DNA from 4 places in the Shewanella sp. ISS20 genome. Region 2 is predicted to be linked to each of the others. Evidence: predicted binding sites of a transcription regulator. Region 2 holds the regulator's gene; each other region holds the start of a gene.
The links. The regulator sigma-54, encoded in region 2, starts transcription at its own class of promoters, with help from an activator protein. The targets are predictions, from matches to a motif close to GTTGGCACGNNNNTNGNNT.
Positions count from the first base shown of each region.

Region 1: flgB (flagellar basal body rod protein FlgB) is a predicted target of sigma-54. The motif match lies at 1,856-1,874, and genes of this name have one in related genera.
Region 3: AC1HDP_RS02545 (YccF domain-containing protein) is a predicted target of sigma-54. The motif match lies at 1,794-1,812, and genes of this name have one in related genera.
Region 4: AC1HDP_RS07325 (flagellar hook-length control protein FliK) is a predicted target of sigma-54. The motif match lies at 1,939-1,957, and genes of this name have one in related genera.

Region 1 is NZ_JAWRZK010000001.1:1,637,447-1,640,780, reverse strand. It holds gene AC1HDP_RS07465 (chemotaxis protein CheV) at 1-870, shown strand, start outside; gene AC1HDP_RS07460 (CheR family methyltransferase) at 928-1,758, shown strand; gene flgB (flagellar basal body rod protein FlgB) at 1,907-2,317, shown strand; gene flgC (flagellar basal body rod protein FlgC) at 2,320-2,736, shown strand; gene AC1HDP_RS07445 (flagellar hook assembly protein FlgD) at 2,750-3,334, shown strand, end outside.
Region 2 is NZ_JAWRZK010000001.1:3,440,192-3,443,525, forward strand. It holds gene rapZ (RNase adapter RapZ) at 1-577, opposite strand, end outside; gene ptsN (PTS IIA-like nitrogen regulatory protein PtsN) at 574-1,017, opposite strand; gene hpf (ribosome hibernation promoting factor) at 1,020-1,307, opposite strand; gene AC1HDP_RS15615 (RNA polymerase factor sigma-54) at 1,336-2,904, opposite strand; gene lptB (LPS export ABC transporter ATP-binding protein) at 3,010-3,334, opposite strand, start outside.
Region 3 is NZ_JAWRZK010000001.1:578,710-582,043, reverse strand. It holds gene AC1HDP_RS02550 (pyridoxal-phosphate dependent enzyme) at 742-1,665, opposite strand; gene AC1HDP_RS02545 (YccF domain-containing protein) at 1,842-2,249, shown strand; gene AC1HDP_RS02540 (substrate-binding periplasmic protein) at 2,285-3,058, opposite strand; gene AC1HDP_RS02535 (cytochrome-c peroxidase) at 3,277-3,334, shown strand, end outside.
Region 4 is NZ_JAWRZK010000001.1:1,610,561-1,613,894, forward strand. It holds gene AC1HDP_RS07325 (flagellar hook-length control protein FliK) at 1-1,806, opposite strand, end outside; gene fliJ (flagellar export protein FliJ) at 2,076-2,522, opposite strand; gene fliI (flagellar protein export ATPase FliI) at 2,546-3,334, opposite strand, start outside.

The DNA.
Region 1 (3,334 bases), 1.8 Mb from region 2:
AACCGATTAGAGTTGTTGCTATTTAAACTCAGTGGCAAACAAAGATTCGGTATCAACGTTTTCAAAGTCAAAGAAGTACTGCAATGCCCGCCGTTAACGACTCTGCCTAAGCTCAGTCCATTAGTGCGTGGTGTGGCTCATATCCGTGGTCAAACTATTTCTGTGATTGATTTAAGTGCGGCAACTGGAGGGAAACGCATTGAAAATGTTGATAATTGTTTCATCATCATTGCGGAATACAACCGCAGTATTCAAGGCTTCTTAGTCAATTCTGTTGAACGTATTATTAACATGAATTGGGGCGCCATTTTGCCGCCACCTGATGGCACGGGGCGTTTTTCGTATTTAACCGCTGTGACTGAAATTGAAGGCGAACTAGTTGAAATTCTCGATGTAGAAAAAATTCTCGACCAAATATCCCCAGTCAAAACCGAAATTAGTCAAGAAACTGCCGACTTACTTAATATTGATCGCGATAAAAATTATCACATCATGGTTATCGATGATTCGGCTGTGGCCCGTAAGCAAATCATTCGCTCGCTTAATTCGTTGCAACTTGAAATTGATACCGCCAAAGATGGCCGCGAAGCACTCGATATGCTGAGAGCTCGGGCCGAAACTTGCGATGATGTTTCTAAGCAAATTCCGTTAATTATTTCAGATATTGAAATGCCAGAAATGGATGGCTATACCCTGACCGCTGAAATTCGTGATAACCCTAAGCTTAAGCATATCAAGGTAGTGCTGCACACCTCGTTAAGCGGTGTGTTTAACCAAGCTATGGTTGAGAAAGTCGGGGCAGATGACTTTATTGCTAAATTCAACCCAGATGAATTAGCGCAAGCGGTGAATAAACACCTCTGCTTATGACGTGCCGGCCTAGCTGCACTATTTGATAGGTATTGTGAGAATGAATAGGGGTTTATTTTGTCAAACAAAACTCTAACTGATAACGAATATCGTCAGTTTGCACAATTTTTAGAACAACAAAGTGGCATAGTGTTAGGGGACAACAAGCAATATTTAGTCTGTAGTCGTTTAAGCCCATTAATGGCAAAGTTTAATTGTGACTCCTTGTCACTGTTAGTGAAAATGGCTATGGGCTCGCTCGACCGTCAGCTGCGCGTCGATGTCATTGATGCCATGACGACCAATGAAACCTTATGGTTTCGCGATAAATTCCCATTTGAGTTAATGGCCGAGGTGATTTTGCCTGAGTATGCGGCGCTCGGTAAGCCGCTAAAAATTTGGTCGGCGGCTTGTTCCTCTGGGCAAGAGCCTTACTCGCTCGCTATGACCTTGATGGAATTTCAACAGCGCCGACCTGGGACGTTAAACGGCACTAGTATAGTTGGCACAGATATTTCGCCGTCCATGCTTGAGCGCTGCGGCGTGGCAGAATACGACCATTTAGCGCTGGCTCGAGGATTGACTGAAGAACATAAACGCCAATTTTTCGAACCTTTGCCACATCAAAACCGCATGAAAGTGAAAGATAATGTCCGCAAACTAGTGACCTTTAAACCGCTTAACCTGTTAGACAGTTATTCTTCTATGGGCAAGTTTGACGTTATTTTTTGCCGCAATGTGTTAATTTATTTTGGCTCGGAGGCAAAGATTAAAATCTTGCGGCAATTTGCTGCCGCGTTAAACCCTAAAGGGATATTGTTTTTAGGGGCTTCAGAGTCGTTGGCCGGTCTTAGTGATGATTTTGACATGGTGCGCTGCAATCCTGGGATCTTCTACCGCAAACGCTAAGCCCATACTTGACAAAAAACCACAGCTAATCCTGTGGTTTTTTGCTTTTAGCTCAGCTAACCCATTGATTTAGTAAATTTGCTGCCGTCATTTCTTTTCTGGCACATCAATTGCTTTATGTTTGCTAACAAAGTCGGGAGGCAAGATTATGGCGATCAGTTTCGATAAAGCATTAGGAGTGCATCAGTACACTATCGGTGTGCGCGCGCAGCGAGCTGAAGTGATAGCTAGCAACATAGCAAACTCAGATACTCCAGGCTATAAGGCCAGAGATGTTGATTTTTCCATGGCGATGCAAGCGGCCATGGGTACACAATCGACTGCCACTATGCGCCTGCCCATGAGCCAAAGCCATGACAACCACTTTGATTTGCAATCTAAATTGGCTCCTGAACTTAAGTATCGCAATCCTAATCAAGCCGACACCGGGGATGGCAATACCGTGGAGATTCAGCATGAACAAACAGCGTTTATGCAAAACTCGCTGGAATATCAAATGTCATTAGGATTTCTCGACAGTAAGTTTAGTGGCCTAACAAAAGCATTAAAAGGTAATTAATCATGAGCTTATTTAATATTTTTGACGTTTCAGGTAGCGGCATGACGGCGCAATCGATTCGGATGAATACCACGGCGAGTAATATTGCCAACGCCGATGCCGTGTCCAGTAGCCAAGATAAAACCTATCGCGCCCGTTATCCGATATTTGAAGCCGCTATGGCCAAAGCGAGTCATCAGCAGCAACATGGCCAAGGTGTAGTGGTTAAGGGCATAGTGGAAAGTGATGAGTTACTGCAAAAGGAATATTCCCCCGCACATCCTATGGCTGACGCCGATGGCTTTATTTATAAGCCCAATGTCAATGTTATGGAGCAAATGGCGGACATGATTTCCTCTTCGCGCTCGTATCAAATGAATGTGCAAGTGGCAGATGCTGCCAAATCTATGTTGCAGCAGACACTGCGTATCGGTAAATAATAGGAGGTAAGTCGTGAACCTGGTTAATCCATTGGGTACCGGCCCCTTACCGGCAAATAGCCAATCTAACCTAGGTTCGGCTATTAGCAAAAATACGACAGTGACGACCAATCCGTTTTTAGACGGCATTCGTTTACCAGAAGATGCTAAGACCCCTGAACCTAAAGGCCAAGAACTGACACAAGCGGATTTCTTTGCCTTGCTGAGTCAACAGTTATCCATGCAAGACCCATTTAAGCCTGTGGGTAATGATCAGATGATTGCGCAGATGGCCTCGTTTTCAACCGTGGATGGCATTGCCAAGCTCAATGCTGAAATTGTAACGCTTAATAGTGTGATGACGTCCAGCCAAGCGTTGCAAGCGTCTGGTTTAGTTGGGCAAAAGGTGTTGATCCCATCAGCCACCACCCATGTGAGCGCCGAAGATCCTAATGTTAATGCGGTAGTCACTACCCCCCAACCTATTAAAGACATCATGGTGCGGGTTGAAGATCAAAAAGGTCAGCTAATCACTACCTTTGCGGTGGATGGCAGCGCGGGTGGTAATGTCGACTTCGGTTGGGATGGCAAAAATAGCAAAGGCGAGTTAGTCGCTGCG
Region 2 (3,334 bases):
GCTCCCAATGGGGGTTTGGCAAAAAACGCACGTCAAACATAAAATCGGCTTCGGTTGGCATGCCATGCTTAAAACCGAAGGATTCAAAGGTGATGACTAGCTCTTTTTCAACGCGGCCGAGCAAAATTTCCCGCACCTTATCGCTTAACTCATAAATGGTTAAGTTCGAGGTATCGATGAAATGGTCCATTATTTTGGACAGAGGAGCGAGCAATTCGCCTTCACGTTTAATCGCATCACCGAGTGAACTTTGGGATTTAGATAAAGGATGCAGGCGGCGGGTTTCACTGTAGCGCTTAAGAAGTACTTGATCGCTAGAGTTTAAAAACATGCTTTTAATAACAGTACTATTAGGCAGTTTACGCAGCTCTTGCTCAAGCAGTTTTTCTTGTTCAGGTAAATTACGTACATCGACACTGATGGCGATTTTATCGTTACTTACTTGCAATTCGCTCAGCAAACTACCGATTAGGGATAAAGGTAAATTATCGACACAATAATAACCAAGATCTTCTAATACTCGCAGGGCGACGGATTTCCCTGAGCCACTGCGGCCAGAGACTATAACCAGTTTCATGCTGTGATCACCTGATAGAGTTGAGTTTCATCTTCGGTCTTACGAATTTGCTTGAGAACTTGCTTATCACTCAGTTTTTCGGCTATTGCCGCTAAGGTCGTCAAGTGCTGCTGACATTCATCGCTCGGCACTAATAAAGCAAATATGATATCTACTGGTTGCTTGTCGATGGCATCAAACGATATAGGAGTTAAGCATTTAATAAGCACTCCTATGGGCTCGCTGATTGCATCAAGGCGACCATGAGGGATAGCAATGCCATTGCCTATGCCTGTGCTACCTTTCTTCTCGCGAGCTAATAGGCTCTCAAAAATTTCTTGGGAAGATAGGTTGGGGTATTGAGCTGCCACTAGATCACTGACAAGCTCAAGCCCCTTTTTCTTACTGCCCGGAGTGGCACAGGTAGTGCACTCTGGTCGCAGGATGGTACTGAGTTCCATCGTTAATGTTTTATTAATTTCTCTTTGTGTTTAATGACTTGACGGTCCAACTTATCTATCAGGGCGTCAATCGCGGCGTACATATCTTGATGTTCGGAGGTAGCGAATATTTCACCACCACTCACTAGTAGCTTGGCTTCAGCAATCTGCTGATTTTTTTCAACATTTAAAACAACATGCACATTATTGATCTGTTCAAAATGACGTTCAAGCTTTGTGAACTTGTTTTCAACATACTCGCGTAACGAATCGGTTACTTCTACGTGGTGCCCTGTCAGATTAATTTGCATAGATGCCTGCCTCCAGTGAGATGGTGGGTTATAAACTTTTACGCTGATTGGACGGTGGGATCAACATAGCTTCTCGATATTTGGCTATGGTGCGCCGTGCAACGTTAATTCCCTGTTCTGCCAAAAGCTGAGCCATTTTACTGTCACTCAGTGGTTTCTTTTGGTTTTCTGCAGCGACTAGCTTCTTGATAAAGGCTCTAATTGCTGTAGAGGAGCATTCTCCGCCGTCATCCGTGCCTACATGGCTAGAGAAAAAGTACTTTAATTCAAAAATTCCCTTAGGGGTATGCATATATTTTTGAGTCGTTACCCGTGAAATCGTCGATTCATGCATTTCAACGGCTTCAGCTATATCATTAAGAACCATAGGTTTCATCGCTTCTTCACCAAACTCAAAGAAACCTTGCTGGAACTCAACTATGCAAGTCGCCACCTTTAGAAGCGTATCATTGCGACTCTCTAAACTTTTAATAAACCATTTGGCTTCTTGCAAGTGGCCGCGAATAAACTGACTATCGGCTTGATTGCGACTGCTGCGAGCCATGGCGGCATAATGCTGGTTCACATTCAGTTTAGGCATATTATCGGGATTGAGCTCTACAACCCAACGACCATTTTTTTTGCTGACCGATACATCAGGGATCACGTACTCATCGCTATTTGGCGTAATTAACGAGCCGGGGCGCGGATTTAAGGTCTGGATCAGTTGCAGCGCATATTTGACATCATCTTCTTTGAGCCGAGTTTTTCGCATTAATAAACGAAAATCTTTGGCGGCTAAGACATCCAAATGTTCATCAATCAGCAGTCTAGCTTCCGCTAAATATGGTGTGTTTTCATTAAAATGCGACAGCTGAATAAGTAAACATTCGCGCAAATCTCGGGCGCCGACACCTATGGGATCAAAATGCTGAATCCGTTTAAGAACCGCTTCCACTTCATCAAGCTCTATATCGTCATCATCACTAATGGCATCCAGAATTTCAGCAGTCGATAAGGTGAGATAACCGCGTTCATCAATCGCTTCAATAATAGTGGTTGCAATGGCGCGATCGGTATCGCTAAACGGAGTCAGATTCTTTTGCCATTCTAAATGCTCATACAAGCCTTCGCAGGTTTCACCTTGAAACGGCATGTCATCATCGCGCAGATTACCAGAGCCTGTGTTACTAGTTGCGGTAAACACTTCATCCCAACTGCTATCAAAAGGCAGCTCTTCTGGCATAGTTTCTTGGGTGAGGGCATCACTAGTATCGACACTTGAGCTATCGCGCTCCATATCGACTTCATAGGAGTCAGCTTCAACGGCATCAGCTTCATAACTCATGTCGCTGCTGTCTGCTGTATTGTTGTCATTGGTTTCTAGTTCTTTGTCCTGACTCTTAACGTGAGTGACATCAAACTCGTTGCCTTCCGTCGCGGCTTGGATGGGATCATATTGCTCTTCATCCAATTCTAATAGCGGATTAGACTCCAGCGCTTGCTGAATTTCCTGCTGGAGTTCCATGGATGATAATTGCAGCAGACGAATGGCCTGCTGCAATTGCGGAGTCATGGTAAGTTGCTGACCCAGTCTAAGCTGGAGTGACGCTTTCATAATTACCGCTATCCCTACTTATGAGAGTTGTGATGGAAAACACTGAATAATAAGCGTATATCACAAAGTAAAAGACGACCTTACTGATCGCCTTGTTAAAGTTAACTATAGCCTGAATTGTTCACCTAAGTACACTGCGCGCACTTGCTGGTTATCTAATATTTCAGCGGGGGTACCTTCTGCAATCAATTCACCATGACTAACAATATAGGCATGCTCACAGACGTCTAAGGTTTCACGGACGTTATGGTCAGTGATTAACACCCCAAGCCCGCGGCTTTTGAGTTGTTCAATGATCTTTTTAATGTCGATCACTGAAATGGGATCAACCCCTGCAAATGGCTCATCGAGCAGAATAAACTTAGGATTGGCGGCTAATGCTCTAGCAATTTCAACCCGACGCCGTTCACCACCCGATAACGACATACCT
Region 3 (3,334 bases), 2.9 Mb from region 2:
TATCAGGCAAGCTCAAATAGTTAGTTAAAAAGCATTATGTATGTAGCGCTAAACTCAGCGTGTTTTACGCTTAAACCGACAATAACAATGGAATTAACTTGGCTAAACAATCTTCACCCACTAGCCAATTGAGCTTTTTAGCGCCATTTCAACCTCAATAGTTAACATCTTGAAAGATATTGTTGACATATCTCAATATCTTGCTATCATCAGCGGCAGTTCAACCTCTAGTTCCTCTATTCTTTCCTCTTAAGCTGTCCGCCTTAGAAAGAAATTAATTCAGCGTCATCTATTGGTCATAAAACAAACCTAAAATAGACATGCTTCTCAGTTAATCACTGAGGGACTTTTGATAACTAAAAAACTTACTTTAACTAGCAAACCCGTAAATTTCACAGTACGAGGAAGGCTTATTGTACAAATATCGACACCACTGGGTGTTCATGGAGCTTTAAACTATGTCATATAAAATTGATGGTCTTGAAATAAACGTATGTTTTCCTGTGGATTCTATTTCACTAAACAAATCTTCTATCGCTTTCAACGATAGACAGGGTAAAAATAAACAAACGTTTACCCAACGCACCGATGCGTTAAAATTTATGAAATGGTTGCTTAGCGGTAACTGTTAATTCAACGCCCTGCCCTTACGCAGGAGTCGTCAGTGTGATGCGAGGTTAGGCCTTGTTGCTGCCAACCAATGCATCACATTCCATTATTTCCTCTAGATATTCCTCATCCTTAAACTTCAAACTTGCGCCTATACCTAGGCAGCATAGATTCATTACCTATTAATCCTCCTTGATGTAAATACAATATTTGTCGTGACTGCGCTTGTATTAGTCTTTGTTTTAACGCTAAAAATCCAATTGGGTCATATAACAATTCAAACTCTATCCCAGAGCTTTGCTGTACCGCTTGCCATAGTTGATAGCCTTCAAGATACGGTTTACCAAAATGATATTTTTTCGCTAATGTGACTATTTCAGGCATACCGTAAGTAGCAGCGCCTAATTCATTAAACTGAGTTTGCAGATAATCACTACCGCCGACAGCAGCGCAGGTGATGACATTAATATCCACGGCACATTCTTTAAAACGGCGATGCAAAAAGAAAGCAGTTGTGCCTGTGCCAGATGGGAGAAATACATCTAAAGGTTCTGAATTGCCTTGATATTCAGCAATAATTTCATCGGCCAACTTAGCAACGCCCTCATAGGCTAATTGACAGCGCCCGCCTTCAGGTACAAATAAACATTGTGCAGCATCAGATTGCTGCAATCTCACCCTCTCAATGTATTGCTGACATGTCATTCCGGTCGCAGCAACAATTGAATTTATCGGTATTATGTTGGCGCCTAAAGCTAATGACCGCTGGTAATTGGCCGTCGGGTTTTCAAGCAAGAATCCAGCAATATGATCAACATAGAACTCAAGTTTCCAGCCCTTTAACTGCGCCAAGGCTGCCATAGAGAGCAGTGAATTAGCTTGCGGCGACCCATAACCAATCAAAGTATTGATAGCACCCGATTCTAAGGCTAATAAGCCATAGAACTTACGCGCTTTATTGCCGGAAAATAACGGGTGCAATAAGTCGTCGCGCTTAATCAAGAGTTGATAATGTAAAAACTGGAATGCTTGAATGGGCGTGTGCGCTAGTTTCATAAACACTTAGAAAGACAAAAAAGCTATTTTAACGATTTTCGTTGCTAAACTTAACCACATATTGGTTAAACTCACCAACCAATCTCAACAGACATTAATTTTATTTACTGTAGTCAATGAATTATGATGATGGCATCAAATTTGCTAAACCTTAGTTTTAGTTAGTGGAGCTTTTCATGTCACTCTTGCGTTTATTATTAAATATCCTCTGGATAGTGTGCGGCGGTTTTATCATGGGATTAGGATGGTGGTTAGCCGGAGTCTTGTGCTTTATTAGTATTATCGGCATACCGTTCGGCCGCGCCTGTTTTGTTATTGGTGAAATGGCATTCTGGCCTTTTGGTCAGCAAAGCGTTAATCGGCAGCTAGTTTCTGGCCAAGAAGATTTAGGTACTAGCTCTTTCGGTATGCTAGGTAATATTATTTGGTTTGTGATTTTTGGCTTCTGGCTGGGATTAGGTCATCTAGTGTTTGCCCTTGGCTATTTCATTACTATCATAGGTATTCCGTTTGGATTGCAACACCTTAAGCTCGCTATGTTAAGCCTAACCCCGATTGGTCAGACCATAGTCGCTAAACCATAATCAAACGCCAATCTGACTTATCTAATAGCACTTAACTAGTAAGATTTAGTTAGGTAACTATTCATCACAGCTTGAGGGTCTATTTTACTTAGGCCCTCATTCACTCGTAGACGCCACATCGCCCCTTGTTCATTCGCACTAAATGCAATCAACAAATCTTGGCTAATCAAAACTTTAGGCTGCATTTGCAATTGCTTAGCCACTGAGGTTAATGGCTCTTGGTTTAACCAGTATTTCATCACCCAAGGGTCAATTACCGCGCCATCAATGCGATTACTCGCAAGCAACTGCAAATTATGCGCATCTGATCCGGCAACAATAAGTGGTTGATCGGCAGCAAATAGCGCCGTCATTGGCTGGTTGGGGCTAGTTAAGGGTTCAATCACCCCTAAGGTATATAGAGTTAAGTCGCTTAACTGCAACCACACTAAGGGAGCCACTTGCTTAGTGGCTAAACCGATATAGCTCACGCCAATAGGATTTGAGAAAATAAATTCATTACTATCAAAGGCATAAGTCGGAAAATAACCTTGATATTGACCGGCATTAATACTGGCTAATTTTTTGGTTCGATCCCAAGGATAAAAATCTACTTCAAGATCATGCCCTACAGCTTGCAAGGCCGCTTTAACCACGGCCACGCTCGCGCCTTGTTGCTTTAACGTTTGCCCAGAATACGGTGGCCATAGCCCAGAGGTGAGTTTTAAAGTGTCGCTAAAGCATTGAAGTGGGCTCAAGCCTGCCACTAGCATTAAGGATAGAAAATGACATCTGGCGGCTATCGCAAATTTAGTAAAATTGGCTGACATAGTCGAGTCTGAATCCTTATCGCAGGCAACGGCTTGTAAGTATAGTGTATACCTATCAAGCTATTTCGAACAATTCCATGTCATTGATCACAAATATTTAATCAACACTGCCGATAGACTCAATCTAATTTTATTAATATTCAATAACTTATTTTATGTATACCATTCTCTTACACATACTATTTATAAGGGAATTACCTGTGAAATTTAATTGGGTCATGTTAGCTTTGCTCTGTTCGCCGCTGGCAAGCGCCGAACCGATTGATATCATCCAGC
Region 4 (3,334 bases), 1.8 Mb from region 2:
AGACACCTGTGAGTCCGCTAATTGCATGCCCTGATCATTGAGTAAGTCGCGTAATTTCGGCATGGCTTGTTCAAGCATGTCGCGGGTTTGCGCTGAGGCTGCCACAAACTGCACTTGGGTTTGTTCGCCCTGCACTTGAATGCGCACTAACAGGCTGCCAAGTTCAGGCGGATCGAGACGAATTTCCGCTTGCCCAATCCCTTGAGACACCATGGCCAGCAATTGTGATCGCATCACAGGCGCAAAGCGCTCAATCATTTCATGCTGTTGCAGCTGCTGATCTAAATGCTGGCGTAACGATAATTGCACTTGGCTTACGTTTTGGGTTTTAGTGGCATCCAGGCTTACGCTAGCTGTACTTGGTAATACATTTATGGTTTTAGGATCATTTTCAACCACTTGAAATTTTGCATCGGCTAACAAACTTGCCATTTGCTTATCGGTTAGCGGTGCATCTTGCGGCGTTAATAGTGATTTGCTAAGTTGTGAAGCCATGCTCCCTTGGCTATTTAGCGGCGATTGAGCCTCAAGATTAACGCCAGCATTTGGCGCACTATTCACTAGTCCCTCGCCTAAAATGTTACTGCGACTTTGTGGGCTTTGATTAAGTGCTGAATGGCTATTGGCATGTAACTGCGCTGTAGCGCTGGCTGATAGCTCAGCTTGATAGCCCTTCTGACTATTGGCGTTATTAGTTAGCGCCGTTTTAGGATGATTCGCGCCATCACTCAGTACCAAGCTATTAACGTCCTTACCACTGACAACCGTAGCAGCCAGCGCATCTTTCGCGGCTTGCCATTTAGGTTCAGTATTTGGCAAAGGCTCACCAGAGGCGGCTAAGGTTTGTTGCAGCATGGCAGCCAAACTAGGAGCATCAAGCTTATCCAATGCCTTAGCCTCCAGCCCTTGCGTGCTTAACCACTCTTTGAACTGCGCTAACTCATTGCTTGATAACTCAAGTGCTTGCCCTTGCTGCAATTGCTCCCAAGTATTGGTTAGCAAATTCTGTAAATCAGGCGGTAATGCCTCTTTATCATTGCCTTGCTGCCACTGAGCTAATAAGGCCGCAAGTTCATTGAGTACTTTGGCATCTATGTCTGTGGGCTGTTCATGTTCCAACGACAGCGCTAATAGCTGCTCTAGTGAAAGCTCTGCCTCAGGTATAGAGCTGCCTTGCAGTAAGGCATCAAGCTCTTCAACCGCTAAACTGAGCTCACCATCTAAACGAGCATCGGCCCCAGCTAATTGATTGACATTGAGGGAATCAAGGGCTGAGTCATCAATACCTAACTGGCTAAACATCAGCGTCATAAAATCGTCACGGCCAAAATTTTTGCCAAGCGGCAAGTGTTTATCTTGACTGACAGCCGGCTTGTTAGCTTGATTAACGTCATGATTTAACGGTTTAGTTTTATCGGTTAATGCGGTGTTAGTATCGCTATTTTTAACAGGCTTAATCTCTGGATTTCTTGGCGTGTCAGTACTTGTTTGCTGGGCGCGCGTTGCATCTCTACTTGCCGCGTCGCGATTAGCGGTATCTCTGCGGCTGTCATTGGCCGCCCTTTGAGCAGCGGCAAGCTTATTATTAGCCGCCATTTGGGTATTTTCTTGCTGTAACTGCTCAGCTCTTTGCTGCCTAGCATTGGCGGCGGCCGTTAACGCGGCGGAGAAATCACTATCACGGCTAGATGCCACTTGACTGCGCGTATTAGCTGAGCCGCTATTGACTAAACTGGCGTTAGTTGAGCTGCCATTGACTGCCGTAGTGACTACAGGCGCTAAAAACACAGATTGATTTTGCTGCATGCTATTCTCCGCCAAGCCTTGATTGAATCTTAACCCGCATTTACTCAGGCCAGTTCCATGGGAGCGTTAACCTTAATCACAATGACAGTCACAGTGACAATAACGGCAACCACTCCCTATTGACCTAGTTATAAGCAATTTCAATGCCACAAACTAAGAGACTTAGGAATTGCAAGAGACAAGTTCACAATAGCGACGGCAAGATAAGCCAATATGAGGTTCGGCAAGCGTTAACGTGTCAAACTCTAACGCTTTCGCCTGTCGGGTAATTAGCGAATAGTGCGTCTAGCGTATTGATTAACCACAAACTCATCTTGCTGCTTTTGCTCTAATCGCTGCGCCTTAGCATTAGCTTGCTGGGCTTTTTTATCCAGCAGTTGCTCGACCGATTTACGTTTTTGCTGGCGCTGCAACCAATGTGCCTGCCTATGCTCACGAATATTATTGGCATCTGTAATGGTTTTAAGCTGATTAGCGATGGCGTCATCGATTTGGCGAATGAAGCGCTGAAATTGATGATAATAATTGGCGCTAATATCTTGCCCGAGTTTATTTTTTAACTGCTGCATGTAATCTAGGCGATATTGATTGAGAGAGGCCAACTGCTGTTGGCGTTTTTGGCATTCAAGCTGGGCACTTTTTAATTGTAAGGCCGCCTGCTGCTCAGCTTCAGTCACCAGTTTTAGCACTGTTAGCAGTGGATCTTTACTCATCACACTCTCCCTTTATTGAGTGACCACTACTTACATTGAGCTGCTAATTGGGTCAGCATTAATTGACTATCAGCAAAATTGACGCTTTGACGCATGCTTTGGCGCATAAAAGCATTCATGGCCGGCAATAACCGTATGGCATTATCAAGCCTAGGATCGCTGCCTTGGGCATAAGCGCCAATGGATATTAGGTCGCGGTTTTGCTGGTACAAGGAGTAGGTTTGTTTGACTTTACGCATAGCTTCAAGATGTTGCTCACTCACCACCATAGGTGCCACGCGACTAATAGATGCTTCAACATCTATGGCCGGATAATGACCGCTATCGGCTAAGGTGCGCGACAGCACTATGTGACCATCCAAAATGGCGCGAGCCGCATCGGCTATTGGGTCTTGCAAATCATCGCCTTCGGTTAATACGGTATAAAATGCGGTGATCCCGCCTTCACCAGCGCTGGCATTACCATTACCCGCGCGCTCAACTAGACGCGGCAACTTTGCAAATACGGAAGGCGGATAACCTTTAGTGGCGGGCGGCTCGCCCACGGCCAAGGCAATTTCCCGCTGCGCCTGCGCGTACCGAGTTAAGCTATCCATCAATAACAACACGCTATAACCTAGCTCTCGATAATATTCAGCCAAACGGGTAGCGGTTTCGCAGGCGCGCAGACGCATTAATGGCGAAGTATCAGCAGGCGCGGCGATGACGACTGAGCGCGCGCGCCCTTCATCACCAAGAATTTCTTCAATAAATTCTTTCACTTCTCGGCCACGCTCCCCCACCAGCCCAACAATAATCACATCGGCATTAGTGCC